DNA from 3 places in the Prosthecochloris marina genome. Region 3 is predicted to be linked to each of the others. Evidence: riboswitches for the same ligand, from Rfam matches in the RefSeq annotation. Region 3 holds a riboswitch; each other region holds the start of a gene.
What was found. A riboswitch is a leader RNA that binds a small molecule or an ion and turns the genes downstream of it on or off. The one in region 3 is predicted to bind cobalamin.
Positions count from the first base shown of each region.

Region 1: linked by a shared signal. The riboswitch ahead of metE (5-methyltetrahydropteroyltriglutamate--homocysteine S-methyltransferase) and the one ahead of cobI (precorrin-2 C(20)-methyltransferase) in region 3 are both predicted to bind cobalamin.
Region 2: linked by a shared signal. The riboswitch ahead of CR164_RS08545 (ribonucleoside triphosphate reductase) and the one ahead of cobI (precorrin-2 C(20)-methyltransferase) in region 3 are both predicted to bind cobalamin.

Region 1 is NZ_PDNZ01000002.1:138,712-141,993, reverse strand. It holds gene CR164_RS02790 (L,D-transpeptidase family protein) at 1-1,102, shown strand, start outside; cobalamin riboswitch at 1,175-1,350, shown strand; gene metE (5-methyltetrahydropteroyltriglutamate--homocysteine S-methyltransferase) at 1,492-3,282, shown strand, end outside.
Region 2 is NZ_PDNZ01000005.1:170,685-173,966, reverse strand. It holds gene CR164_RS08545 (ribonucleoside triphosphate reductase) at 1-1,897, opposite strand, end outside; cobalamin riboswitch at 2,068-2,255, opposite strand; gene serC (3-phosphoserine/phosphohydroxythreonine transaminase) at 2,605-3,282, shown strand, end outside.
Region 3 is NZ_PDNZ01000001.1:350,144-353,425, reverse strand. It holds gene CR164_RS01625 (cobalamin-binding protein) at 1-234, opposite strand, end outside; gene CR164_RS01620 (NUDIX hydrolase) at 209-622, opposite strand; gene CR164_RS01615 (SRPBCC family protein) at 827-1,300, shown strand; cobalamin riboswitch at 1,358-1,594, shown strand; gene cobI (precorrin-2 C(20)-methyltransferase) at 1,800-2,534, shown strand; gene cobJ (precorrin-3B C(17)-methyltransferase) at 2,519-3,282, shown strand, end outside.

The DNA of each region.
Region 1 (3,282 bases), on a different contig from region 3:
CAAGTATACAAGTCTCAAAGAAGGGCTTGCCAGGTACCGTTACATTGCTGCCGGCGGCGGTTGGATGAGCATTCCGGATGGCCCTACCATCAAGGAGCCCGGCCAGTATGATGATAGAATGCCTGCATTGAGAAGACGGCTTGAAATAACCGGTGAAATCGAGGAATTTGCACTGGTCGATACATCATACGCATCATCTGCCCTATTGTACAGCAATGAACTGATGGATGCCGTCAAACGTTTTCAGGCGCGTCTTGGACTCGATGTTGACGGGGCGGTCGGCCCCAAGACGTTGCGGGCTCTCAATGTGCCTGTTTCTCGAAGGATTGATCAGATCCGACTCAATCTTGACCGATATCGCTGGTTTATTCAGAAGCTCGAACCTACGTTTCTCCTGGTCAACATTGCAGGGTTTACGGTTCAGTATGTTGAAAACTGGAATTACCGGTGGGGATCCAGGGTCATTGTCGGGGAACCTTACTGGAAAACCCCTGTTTTCAAGGCAGATATGCAGTACATCATTTTTAATCCGTCATGGAATGTTCCCCCGGGCATTCTGAGAAAAGAAGCTCTGCCGGCAATCAAGAACAATACAGGATATCTGGCAAGAAACGGTCTGCAGGTTATCGACCGTAGCGGTCGTGTGGTGAATCCGGCTTCGATCAACTGGGCGTCATACAGCGCCAGTTCGTTGCCTTATCGACTGCGTCAACCGCCTGGTACAAGAAACGCACTCGGTCGTGTCAAGTTCATGTTCCCGAACAAGCATCTGGTCTATCTCCATGATACGCCGAGCAAGCATCTTTTCGATAAAAGCACCCGAGCGTTCAGCCACGGGTGTATTCGCCTTCAGAACCCTCTCGAACTTGCAGAGATTCTACTTGGATGGGGTGAGGACGATGTCCAGGACGTTATCGCTGCCGGTAAAACCAGGACAGTTCACCTTCCTCAGAGAATTCCGATTTTCCTGGTGTACCTTACCGCTTTGGTGGAGAATGACGAAGTGTTGTTCAGGGATGATGTTTACGACCGTGATGAAGCGGTTCTCAGTGCTCTCAAAGAGCCTTATCCCTACAAGACAGTTGAAAGCTGTACATTTTAACGGGGTGTACAGGGAAAAATGTTTTTTCGGACATTTGTATCCAATCTGTTGTTTTCTTCGCTCCTGCCGGTTACTTTATACTGTTCAATAAGGCGTATCAGGAAACGGAAGACGGTGAAAATCCGTCGCGGACGCGCCACTGTAACTGACAAAATACCGGCAGACACCACTGTATCTCCCATACGGCAGGAAGGTTGCTGCACTGAAGGGTCAGAAGCCAGGAGACGCCCTGATCGCACGGAGCACGAATGTCTCGCGATTAGACAGGTATGCTGAAAAGTCGAGGTTCGGTGGCGTTCAACGCCAGAGCTGGTCGTACTTTGAGATTGTCTTCATTTCGAGGTGTCGTTGCTTCTTTCAGTTAACCACTGTCAAAAGGAGTAACAATGATCAAAAAACACATTGCAGGTTTTCCGAGAATCGGCGTCGGACGGGAGCTGAAAAAAGCTCTCGAGGCTTACTGGAAGGGGGTGATTTCCCAAGAGGTGCTGGAGGCGACGTGTCGAAGGCTTAAGCTTCACCATTGGGGGATTCAGGAAAGTGCCGGTTTGTCCTATGTCGCTACAGGTGATTTTTCTCTCTATGACCATGTTCTTGACGTCACGGCGATGCTTGGTGCTGTGCCCGAGAGGTTTGGTGAGTTCGATGCCGCCGGTGTCGGTATCGATACCTATTTCAGGATGGCTCGAGGGGATGCCGCCGCGAATATTGCGGCGATGGAGATGACAAAATGGTTCAATACAAACTACCATTACATCGTTCCTGAAATCTCCCCGTCGTTTTCACCTTCTCTTTCTTCCCGCAGAATTGTCGAGGATACCCGTGAAGCGATAAAGGCAGGCTTTCGTCCCAAACCGGTTCTGGTGGGACCGGTTACCTGGTTGTCTCTTGCAAAGGCGTCCGAAGGGTATGACCGTTGGGAAAAACTCGAAGAAGTCGTTGCTGTTTACTGCGGTATTCTTTCAGAGCTTGCTGAATTCTGTTCCTTGATACAACTCGATGAGCCGGTACTTTGTGCGGATATGGTTCCACAGGCCATCGAAGCTTTCGTTCCGGTTTACAAGAGGTTGAATGCTGCATCGGGTAATGCTTCGTTGTTGCTTGCAACCTATTTCGATACTCTTGACGATAATCTCGATCTTGCCCTTTCTTCAGGTTGCGGCGGGCTTCATGTCGATCTTGTCCGTGGCCGCGGATGTCTTGAACAGGTTTTGGGTAGTTTGCCGTCAGGGATGATTTTTTCCGCAGGTATCGTCGATGGTCGTAACATATGGAAAACGGACTTCGAGCAGGCTCTGGATGTTCTTGTCAGGATCAGAGGGGATGTGGGGGAAGAGCGCTTCATGATTGCTTCGAGTTGCTCGCTTCTGCACTCTCCGGTTGATTTGGAAGAAGAGACTTCTCTGAATCCCGAGTTGAAAAACTGGATGGCGTTTGCCGTTCAGAAGTGCGATGAAATCAGTGTTTTGGGGGATATTCTGGATTGTTGGGACTGCAGTGAAGCGCTCATTGAGAATACCGAAGCCATTCAGTCACGGCGGAACAGCGCATGGGTTGAAAACAAGGAGATTCGAGAGCATTGCGCATCCATCAGTGATCAGATGCTGCACAGAAGCAGCACGTATCAGGAGCGCCGTGAAAAACAGGCATGGCTGAATCTTCCTTTGTTTCCGACTACGACGATCGGTTCTTTTCCCCAGACAGCGGAAGTTCGCAGACAGCGCAGGCTTTTCAGCAAAGGTACGCTGGGGGCCGGGGAGTATGAGCAGTTTCTCAAGGATGAGATCCATGAGATTATCGGAAGACAAGAGGATTTGGGGTTGGATGTTCTTGTTCACGGGGAGGTTGAGCGCAATGATATGGTGGAATATTTCGGTCAGCAGATGGAGGGGTTTTGCTTCACCGAAAACGGCTGGGTGCAGAGCTACGGAAGCAGGTGCGTCAAACCGCCGATTATTTACGGTGATGTTTCACGTTCCGGCCCGATGACGGTTGAGTGGAGCACTTTTGCCCAGTCTCTGACTACGAAACCGGTCAAAGGTATGCTGACAGGGCCGGTAACCATTCTAAGCTGGAGTTTCGTTCGCGATGATCTTGAGCGTTCGGAGGTTTGCCGCCAGATCGCACTTGCTCTGAGGGACGAGGTTCAGGATCTGGAACATGCGGGAATAAGGGTTATC
Region 2 (3,282 bases), on a different contig from region 3:
GAACAAGCTGGCGTGCCGATAATGCCGGAAGATGCTGTTCGCCGAGAAAAGCGTGAAAAACGGTTCCCCCCGTATAACGAATCTGCATCTCATCCTGGAGGCGCAGCGCTTCGAACAAATCATCGGTATAGTTGACCGGCAGCTGTGAGGAATTGGTATAGTAAGGTTCTGCACCTTTCTTGCTTGCCTGCTCATTGGCAACGATGATATCGGGATAAACCGCTTTGTTCAACCTTGCAAGACGATAAGAGGTTCCTTCTGCAGGTGTAGCTTCGAGATTGTATATATGGCCGGTTTCCTCTTGAAACGCCACCAGGCGATCACGCATGAAATCCAAGACTCTCAGACTGAACGCCTCACCTTCAGGTTCACCAATCGCACATCCAAGAAAATTGAGACAACACTCGTTCATGCCAAGCAAACCGATGGTCGAGAAATGATTATCCCAGTACCTGCCGTTTTTCCTGTAGAGATTACGCAGGTAAAACTTCGAGTACGGGTAGAGCCCTTGTTCAGTAAGGCGCTCGATCACCTTTCGCTTGATTTCCAGACTGCTTTTGGCAAGCTCCATCACCCTTGAAAGACGTTGAAAAAACTCTTCTTCCGAAGAAGAGAGATAGCCGAGTTCCGGCAGATTGATCGTCACTACACCCACCGAACCGGTCAGCGGGTCGGAACCGAAAAGTCCTCCACCCCTGCTTTGCAGCTCACGTTTGTCAAGACGGAGACGGCAGCACATGCTCCGCACATCATCCGGGTTCATGTCAGAATTCACAAAATTAGAGAAGTATGGAATCCCATACTTTGCCGTCATCTCCCAGATACCTTCGTAGACAGGGTTTTCCCAATCAAAATCCGGAGTGATATTGTACGTGGGAATTGGAAAAGAAAAAACCGAACCGTTTGCATCTCCGTCGAGCATTACCTCGGCAAACGCCCGGTTGAACATATCCATTTCGGCCTGAAAATCACCGTACACCTCATCCTGTAACTCACCCCCGATGATGACCTGACGGTTTTTCATAGGTTTAGGAATCAGAAGATCGAGCGTCACGTTGGTAAACGGAGTCTGAAACCCGACCCTGGTCGGCACATTCATATTGAAAAAGAATTCCTGCAGACACTGTTTCACCTCTACATACTCCAGGTTATCGTAGCGGATAAACGGAGCGAGCCATGTATCGAAACCGGAAAAAGCCTGCGCGCCGGCAGCCTCTCCCTGCATGGTATAGAAAAAATTCACGATCTGCCCGAGGGCGCTCCTGAGATGCTTTGCCGGTGCACTGTTAGTCTGACGCTCCACCCCCCGAAAACCGTTCATTAAAAGATCCTCGAGATCCCAGCCGACACAATACACACTCAACGAACCAAGATCATGAATATGCATTCGCCCTTCCTTGTGAGCCTGTGCGATCTCCGCCGGATAGATCTCATTGAGCCAGTATTGGGAACTGACGATGCTCGAAATATGGTGGTTCAACCCCTGAAGCGAGTAACTCAAGTTGGCATTTTCCTTCACACGCCAATCCTTGAGGTGCAGGTAATCATCGACCAGGTCGATGTTGGCGAAGATCTCTTTCGCCTCTCGCATATTGTGATGCTGAAAACGATAAATAATATATGCCTTGGCTGCATCGAAAGCATGATTTTCAAACAGCACCTTTTCAACGACATCCTGAATCTCTTCGACCGAAGGGGGGTCGAGAGAAACGTTTACCCTAAGTGACTCAACCACCCGGGCACACAGGTCAGCCGCATATTGCCGGTCAGGATTTCCTACAGCTCGAAGAGCCCTGAAAATTGCAAACGTAATTTTATCCTGATCGAAACGAGCAACCCTGCCATCACGTTTGATGATCATCTTAGCGTCATCACATACCATCTTGTTTTCCATCATGAGCACCATTTTTAAAATGTGAAAAAGCCGTTACAGGCATGCTCTCGCGGAAACAAGCGATGGAAGGGATTATCAAGGAGAGAAAGGAAAAAAAGCCAGCCTCATTCCAGTCACATGCTCTTGGACGCGAAAGCATAATCGTTATACCTCTCAGCAACCGGATGGTTGCTGAAAAAATAAGACACAAGACAGGTCTCCTGGCTTTCCCTTTTTCACGGCGCCTTCCCATTCCAGCAAAAGGAACAGTGGCACACTGCCGGAAAACATTTCAACGGGTTTACAGTTGCGCGTCAGCTCACGATTTTCACGTGATTCCCTATTAAACCCCGGTTAAGGGGTATCTTGCCTTATCAAGATTGACGAAAGAACATCTTGTTTGAATGTAAAAATATTGCCGTTGTTGACAAAGATAAAGAAGTCAATTGAAAAAAATGCGATCAGGAATCAGAGGCGAGATTTCTAACGGCAACACATCTTACCCAAAAGAACCGAGCATCGTTCTACAACGATAACACGTTTTTTTTCGAATGATTATGGTGAATTGTTTTTTGGTATCATCGAGGATATTCACTATAAAGATAAATCTTTGACAAAAAGCATCGGTTATCCCCAAAAGCATCATTGGAAGTTTTGACAACAGCACAATATCCAGAATCACTGGTAATACTGTCACCGCCATTCTTGATCAACGAGACGTAACAACCTATATGCCATACAATTTTTACGCCGGACCTTGCAAATTGCCCGAATCGGTCATTGAACGCATCCGCAACGAGTTTACCGATTACCGGGGCAGCGGAATGTCGGTGATGGAAATCAGCCATCGTGCACAGCCGGTTCTGGATCTGCTTGAACGCACACAGGAAAAGATTCGAAGATTGATGGGGTTAGCCGTTGATGATGATGTACTGCTCTTGCAAGGAGGAGGCACATTGCAATTCAGCATGATACCGATGAACCTCTCAGCGGCAGGAGATCCTGTCGATTACATTGATTCAGGATACTGGGCGGCTAAAGCCATAGAAGCCGCTCGCCAACTGGAACGGGATGTACATGTTGCCGGTAAGGCTCATGATACGATTCCTACTGCACTCGATATCCGAGCCGATGCCCGCTATCTGCACGTATGCACCAACAATACGGTAATGGGTACGCAATGGCAAGGCATACCGGAATCTCGGGTGCCGCTGGTAGCCGATATGAGTTCGGACATTCTGAGCCGAAATATCGATACCGGACGTTTCGCTTTGATTTACGCTCATGCCCAGAAAACCATCGGTGCTGCTGGAGTTACCGTGGTGATCGTCCCCCGGAAAACACAAGAGATGATTCAACCGGGCCTACCCTCTTTTTTTGATTACCGTACACATGCCGATGCCGGATCA
Region 3 (3,282 bases):
TTTTTTTACATCAACCGGCCAATCGCATGCGCTTGTTCTGCCGATAAGTTGTTGCTCCGCTCCTATCGCATAGATCATTTCCGTGATGCTGGGGGCAAGGCTGACAATCGTCGGTTTACCCGAAGAGCTTCCTGTTGTTTCTTTTTTTTGCGCTTTTCCACATCCACTGAGGAATACGGAAATGAGAATGAATAAAAAAAATGTGGACTTACATGGTTTCAAGATGCTTTTCATAGCGCCAAAGAACTTCCTTATGATTGAAGGCAAGAGTGAGTTTGCGGGCATGACCGATCGAAAACCAACCTATGTTGGACACTTCACCCGGTTGGGGCTGGAGTGTTCCCGATGCTGTTCCGTAGAACATCAGGACAACAGCATGGAAGCCGCATTCGGGAAAAATTTCATCACAATAGCCCAGAAAGACCGGTGATCGCAATGAAAGACCGGTTTCTTCCGCGGTTTCACGGATAACAGCAGCTTCAGCTGTTTCTCCTGTGTCGATATGTCCTCCAGGGAAACACCAGCGGTTTTTGAACGGATCGACAGTTCTTTGTGTCAGAAGAACTGTCGATCTTTCAGCTTCGGAGGGTGACAGAATTGCTGTAACTGTAGCTTTTACCATTTCCGTGTCCAGTGTTTCACATTGCTTTTAATTCATCAAAAGCAGAGAAAAAATATAGAAAAACAGATGTTTCCTAAAAGGGTAAAACAGTATGGATCCACTGTTTCGAAAGGGATAGTTTTACGTGGTTATGCAGTTAGTATATGATACTGTGAATAATTACAAAAAGATTCAATACCACAAGCAAACAAGTTTTATGCGATCATGAATGCGAACAGGTTGATATATACACAGAAAATACCTGCGGAAATAGAAGAGGTGTGGGATTTTTTTGCCGATCCCATGAATCTTGTATACATAACGCCCAAGGAAATGCATATGAGAATAACCAACAAGGACAAAATCGGTTATTTGGAGAAGGGAATGATTGTCAGTTACAAGCTTTTTCCTTTTTTCGATTTTCCGGTCAAGTGGACTACCAGGATAACGCATGTTGACCGGCTCCGTGGATTCGAGGATGAGCAGAAAGAAGGGCCTTATGAGTACTGGCATCACAGGCATCTTTTCAAGGAAATTCCCGGAGGAGTCGAAGTGACTGATATAATAGAGTATAAAATTCCCTTTGGCTTTTTCGGTAAAATGCTCGATATGCTTCTTATCCATAGCAGACTCGAGTATGTTTTTGCCTACCGGCGCAGAAAAATCGGGGAAATTTTCGGAGAGACCAAGGCTGCCTGATGTTTGTATCATTGCCCTTTAAAATTATTTTTGGTATATAACGCACTATAAACATTGTTCTTTCTTTTTTTGGCTGGTGCCGGTTTAAAAGCCGGAGAATAGGGAAGTACGTGAAAATCGTACACTGTACCCGCAACTGTTCAGCGGTTTTACTGTCTTTTTCAGTTCATGGCCTCGTGCATTGAAGAAAACGGTTACTGATAATCACTGCATTTTTCCGCCCGGAAAAAGCGGGAAGGTTGTCAGTAGAAATTCCGCGATAGTCAGGAGACCTGCCAGTCATTTGTCGCTTATAAATATCGGACTACGGGATATAGTCTGCAGATGGCAATAACTCTTTCTGCTTCACGCATCTTTTTTTTTTGCCGTGCTCTTGCTGAAAAGACCAATCTTTTTTCCTGGTATGGATTGATGGTTCTTTCGGCAGCTTCTTATGAACATACGGTCGGGGAAAAAGTGCTTTGAAGGAAAGGGAATTCAATCGAAAAAAGATTCAACATTGAGAAGTAAGGTTTACGGGGTTTCACTGGGACCGGGAGACCCGGAGCTTGTGACCATCAAAGCGATAAAGGTTCTTGCTCGAGCTGATAAGATCTATTACCCGGCGACCTTGACCCGATCAGGCGAAGTCAACAGCTTTGCACTTGAAATTCTGAAGATGCACAGTATCTCGGAGACCAGGCTGAAAAGCATGCCTGTTGCCATGACAATGTCCAGAAAAGAGGTTGACAAGGTTTATGACAAGGCTTTTTCCTCTATCATGCAGGACCTTGAAAACAGCTTATGTATCGCGGTTGTATGTATTGGGGACGCAGGGTTGTACAGTACGTTTGGACACTTGCTCGAAAGACTGAAAAAAGCCTCGGTTACTGTGGAAATGATTGCCGGGGTACCGGCTTTTGTCGCTGCGGGAGCTTCTGCGCATGTACCGTTAGCTCTCGGATCGGATAAAGTTCTTGTTCTCCCCGATTTTGAAAGTACAGATGAGCTCGATAAGTGCCTGGACAGGTATGAAACGGTGGTTGTGATGAAGTTATCCCTTTTTGGCGAAAAGCTTTACTCATACCTTGAGAAGAAAAGAATCGGTTTTGTGTATGCCGAATATCTCGGTACACCGCGTGAGTTTGTGAGTCGTAGCCTCAATGATCTCGAATCACGGCGCATACCATATTTTTCTCTGATAATTTTATTCAATAAGGATCAATCTTCTAGAAACCTATGTCCGGAAAAATAACAGTTGTCGGATTGGGACCAGGGAGCCTCGATCTGATTGCGCCGCGCGTACTTTCTGCTATACGGGAGGCGGATGCCGTTATCGGCTATAACTATTACATACGACTGATAGAGCATTTCATACCTGAGCATGTTCTTTTGATCGATAGTGGGATGAAAAAAGAGCGTGACCGTGCCAAGAGGGCATTCACTCTCGCTCTCGAGGGCATGAATGTTGTTGTTGTCAGTTCAGGGGATGCGGGGGTTTACGGGATGGCGCCTCTGGTTATGGAAATGTCGCAAAAAAAGGATTATGACAATGTCGCCGTCAGTATTCAGCCGGGAATAAGTGCTTTTCAGGCAGCGGCAGCAAAGCTTGGAGCCCCGACAGGGCATGATTTTTGTGTTATTTCTCTTTCCGATCTTCTCACTCCCTGGAACGTTATCGAACAGCGCATCAGAGCGGCAGCGAGCGCTGATTTTGTGACTGCCGTATACAACCCGAAAAGCAACGGGAGATACTGGCAGATTTACAGGCTCAAGGAGCTTTTTCTGGCAGAGCGTTCGGGTGACACTCCTGTCGGTATCGTGCGTCATGCCGAAAGGGACAACGAGAGTATTGTTATCACTACTCTTTCCGATTTCGATCCGGAAACACTCGACATGTTCAGTGTTATGATAATCGGTAACCGACAGACTTTCGCCGAAGGCTGCAGAATGATCACGCCAAGGGGTTACTTTTCTCCAGGAGCTACAGGGAGTATGAGCGT